2 regions of the Pseudomonas sp. MONT-RG-20F-20-E-7-02 genome follow, and region 2 is predicted to be linked to the other one. Evidence: riboswitches for the same ligand, from Rfam matches in the RefSeq annotation. Region 2 holds a riboswitch; the other holds the start of a gene.
What was found. A riboswitch is a leader RNA that binds a small molecule or an ion and turns the genes downstream of it on or off. The one in region 2 is predicted to bind cobalamin.

Region 1 (2,198 bases), on a different contig from region 2:
CCGGTTTCACGCGACAGCGCGCCATACCAGCGCAGGCCTTCGGTGAGGCTGCCTTCCAGCAGTTGCGCATGGCGCAGGGTGCCGACACGGTTGGCCAGCACGCCGGCGAACGGCAGGTCCGGCTGGTAGCGCGCCAGGCCCAACGCCAGTGCACCAAAGGTCTGGGCCATGGCGGTGCCATCGATGACGCCGAGTACCGGCACGCCGAAGTGCCGCGCCAGGTCGGCGCTGGAGGGCGTGCCGTCGAACAGGCCCATCACGCCCTCGATCAGGATCAGGTCGGCCTCGCCCGCCGCTTCCCAGAGCAAACGCCGACTCTCCTGCTCGCCGACCATCCACATGTCCAACTGATACACCGGCGCACCGCTGGCGCGTTCGTGAATCATCGGGTCGAGAAAGTCCGGCCCGCATTTGAACACGCGCACCTTGCGCCCCAGGTTGCGGTGCAAACGCGCCAACGCGGCGGTGACGGTGGTTTTGCCCTGGCCGGACGCCGGAGCGGCGATCAGTACGGCCGGGCAATGACGGGGCTGATTCAAAGTTCGACGCCCTTCTGTGCCTTGATACCGGCCTGGAATGCGTGCTTGAGCATGCCCATTTCGGTGACGGTGTCGCCCATTTCGATCAGCTCGGGCTTGGCGCCACGGCCGGTGACCACCACGTGCTGCATCGGCGGACGGGCTTGCAGGTCGCTGAGTACTTGGTCGAGGTCGAGGTAACCGTGCTTGAGGGCGATGTTCAGCTCATCCAGGACCACCAGGCCAATGGAGGGGTCTTGCAGCATTGCGCGGGACACCGCCCAGGCGGCTTCGGCGGCGGCGATGTCGCGCTGGCGGTCCTGGGTTTCCCAGGTAAAGCCTTCGCCCATCACATGGAAGCGCACTTGCTCGGGAAAGCGGCGGAAGAACAACTCCTCGCCGGTGCTGTTACGCCCCTTGATGAACTGCACCACGCCGCATTGCATGCCGTGGCCCATGGCGCGAGCAAGCATGCCAAACGCCGAGCTGCTTTTGCCTTTGCCGTTGCCGGTCAATACCAGCAGCAAGCCGCATTCGTTCGGGGAGTTGGCGATGCGCTCGTCGATCACGGCTTTTTTGCGCAGCATGCGCGCCAGGTGGCGTTCGTCGCGGTCGGGGGAATCAGTCATGGCAGCTCTCCGTTGGGGCTGGACAAAAACGGCGGGCAGGAAAAAGAAAAAACAGACAGCCAAGCATCGCCCACCGTGATGCTGTTGGATGATCCAGGCCGGTCTCCGGACTCATGAGTGGCGTTCTCTTGATAGAAAACAGGCCAACGGCGCGCCTTCCCATATCGCGTGGATACAGTGGCAAAAGGCACCGTCTTGACTCATTTACCGTTGCGGGGGCAGCGCCGGAATCGCGGCAGCACTGTGTACAAGTGCGCTCGCTCACCGGCTTCCCTGTTTCACTCTGTCGGCACACGGCCACAGAGCACCTGGAACAAGCCGCGAAGGTTAGTGGGTTGGGGGTGGAGCGTCAATTAAAGCTGGCCTTGCACTTGAACCATCCGACTGCCGCGCTTCTCTACCCTTACAGGTATTAAGGAGAAAACCATGCACAAAACCAGACTCGCCTTACTGATCATGCTCGCCGGCACCCTCGCCGCCTGCGGCGAAAGCTCTACCTTGCAGGTCTCCGACGGCACCGGGCCTTCGCCCAAGCTGCCGGAGCCGAATAAAACCCTGATCCCCACGGTGAACATCGCCCCGGCAATTGGCTGGCCCGACGGCGCGAAGCCGACAGCGGCCTCCGGCACTCAGGTCGCGGCGTTTGCTGAAGGCCTGGACCACCCGCGCTGGCTGTATGTATTGCCCAACGGTGATGTGCTGGTGGCGGAAACCAACGCGCCGCCCAAGCCGGATGATGCCAAGGGCGTTCGTGGCTGGGTCATGGAGAAAGTCATGGGCCGCGCCGGCGCCGCTGTGCCGAGCCCGAACCGTATCACCCTGCTGCGTGATGCCGATCACGATGGTGTAGCCGAAACCCGTACCGTGTTCCTGGAGAACCTCAACTCTCCGTTCGGCATGACGCTGGTCGGTAACGACCTGTATGTGGCCGACTCGGACAAGCTGTTGCGCTTCCCCTATCAGCCGGGCGAAACCGCGATCAAGGCAGCCGGCACCACGGTGGTCGACTTGCCGGGCGGTAGCATCAACCACCACTGGACCAAAAACGTGG
Region 2 (2,198 bases):
AACTCTGTGCGCTTGAGCAGTTCCTGAGCGACCCCCCGCGCCTGCGGACTAAATTTTTGGGCGCTTGGCAGTTCACCGGCGGCTTCTCGCAACTCGGTGAAGTTCACATATGTGTCGCCGCCGCCGTACTCATTGAAATTTTTGCCAACCAGGGTGATCAGTGCTTGATCGCTCAGGTATTGGAAGTTACCTGTTTCAGTTGCGAGATCGTCTCGACTGACTTTACCGTCCTTACCGCTGGTGAAGTCCAACTGCTGGAACAGGTCTTTACGCTTCAATACTTCCTGGGCGATCTCGATCTGCGTTTGTGTGGGGGGCACCCCGTTCAGCGGTAGTCCATCTGCCACTCGCTGGAGGGACGCTTTGGTAATAGTCTCGCCGAAGCGCGGGTCGATCATGGCATCAAAATAGGTTTGCAGCGCTTGCGCCAGTTCCCGTGGCTGGAGTTGGCTAATAGGCTCTCTCCAAATTGCAGTTGTTGGCGCTGCTTGTTGGGTGAGGGGAGAGACGGGCAAATGTGAATTGACAGAGGGGGAGATTGAGAGCGACATGATTATTTCCATTTTAGGGTGAGTGTCGCTTCTATGTGCCCATTGCATTGATTGCGTTCCGGGTGCATTCCGTTGAAAAGATTTGGAAGTATTTCAACCCGCTTGGCGGCGAGCGTCCCGGTCCGTGTATCAATCAACATTGACCCGTTTCCCTGCACTGCGTAGCCTTGCACCTTCGAGGTTCTTCGGCCCACGCCGAAGCTAAGAAGGGAACGCGGTCCAAGCCGCGGCTGCCCCCGCAACTGTGAAGGGTTCAACTGACTGCCACGCCACTGCCAATACGGCGGGAAGGCGCAGCCAGCGCCGGTCGCAAGACCCGCAAGCCCCAAGCCAGGAGACCTGCCTCGCAACCGATTTTCCAATTCAACCGGGCGGGGTGATCCGGTGACGAAATCCGCTTCTGCGCGCCGCCGCAGGGCCCCTCGTCCCGTATGCCCGCCCCAAAGGGCATCCGATGAAAACACTGGCCAAACTCCCCGTCACCATCGTTACCGGCTTTCTCGGCTCGGGCAAAACCACCTTGCTGCGCCATATGCTCGACAACGCCCAGGGCCGTCGCATCGCCGTGATCGTCAACGAATTCGGCGAGCTGGGCATCGACGGTGAAATCCTCAAGCAGTGCTCCATCGGTTGCACCGAAGAAGAAGCCAACGGCCGCGTCTACGAACTGGCCAACGGCTGCCTGTGCTGCACCGTGCAGGAAGAGTTCTTCCCGGTCATGCGCGAACTGGTTGCCCGTCGCGGTGACCTCGACCATATCCTCATCGAAACCTCCGGCCTGGCCCTGCCTAAACCGCTGGTTCAAGCCTTCCAGTGGCCGGAAATCCGCAGCGCCTGCACCGTGGACGCGGTCATCACCGTGGTCGACAGCCCGGCTGTGGCCGCCGGCACCTTCGCCGCCTTCCCGGACCAGGTCGACGCCCAGCGCAAACTCGACCCGAACCTGGACCACGAGTCGCCGCTGCACGAGCTGTTCGCCGACCAACTGGCCAGCGCCGACCTGGTGATCCTCAACAAATCCGACCTGATCAGCCCTGAAGACCTGGCCCGCGTGCGCCTGGAAGTCGCCCAAGAACTGCCGCCAGCGGTGAAGATCATCGAAGCCAGCAGCGGCCGCCTGCCACTGGACGTGCTGATCGGCCTGGGCGCCGGCTCCGAAGAGCACATCGACGGCCGCCACAGCCATCACGATCATCACCATGACGGTGACGACGATGATCACGATCACGATGCCTTCGACTCCATCTCCATCGACCTGCCTCAAGCTGACGAAGCCCTGCTGCTCGACGCCCTGACTCAACTGGTGGTGCAGCACGGCATCCTGCGCGTCAAAGGTTTCGCCGCGATCCCGAACAAGCCGATGCGCCTGTTGATCCAGGGCGTGGGCACGCGGTTCGACAAACACTTCGACCGTGCCTGGGGCGCCGACGAAGCGCGCATCACGCGCCTGGTGCTGATCGGCCAGGAGCTGGATGCGGTGGGCCTCGAAGCGCAACTGCGCGCCGCCCTCAGCGTTTAACCCATGCACCTGCTCAGGACCCAGCCCGGTGGTTTTGTCTCCGACGACAATATTGCCGACTTAGGCCAAACCCCCGCTGAACTGGTGATCCTGTGCAGCGGCGACTCCAGCCTGGCGCTGCTCGCCGA

Region 1: another riboswitch for cobalamin. It lies ahead of cobO (cob(I)yrinic acid a,c-diamide adenosyltransferase); the one in region 2 lies ahead of cobW (cobalamin biosynthesis protein CobW).

Annotation. Positions count from the first base shown of each region.
Region 1 covers NZ_JAKNQN010000001.1:345,140-347,337, reverse strand. Annotated here, with positions in the region: gene L8I05_RS01565 (cobyrinate a,c-diamide synthase) at 1-539, opposite strand, end outside; gene cobO (cob(I)yrinic acid a,c-diamide adenosyltransferase) at 536-1,147, opposite strand; cobalamin riboswitch at 1,226-1,474, opposite strand; gene L8I05_RS01555 (sorbosone dehydrogenase family protein) at 1,574-2,198, shown strand, end outside.
Region 2 covers NZ_JAKNQN010000002.1:840,351-842,548, reverse strand. Annotated here, with positions in the region: gene L8I05_RS08820 (hypothetical protein) at 1-551, opposite strand, end outside; cobalamin riboswitch at 713-913, shown strand; gene cobW (cobalamin biosynthesis protein CobW) at 1,006-2,070, shown strand; gene cobN (cobaltochelatase subunit CobN) at 2,074-2,198, shown strand, end outside.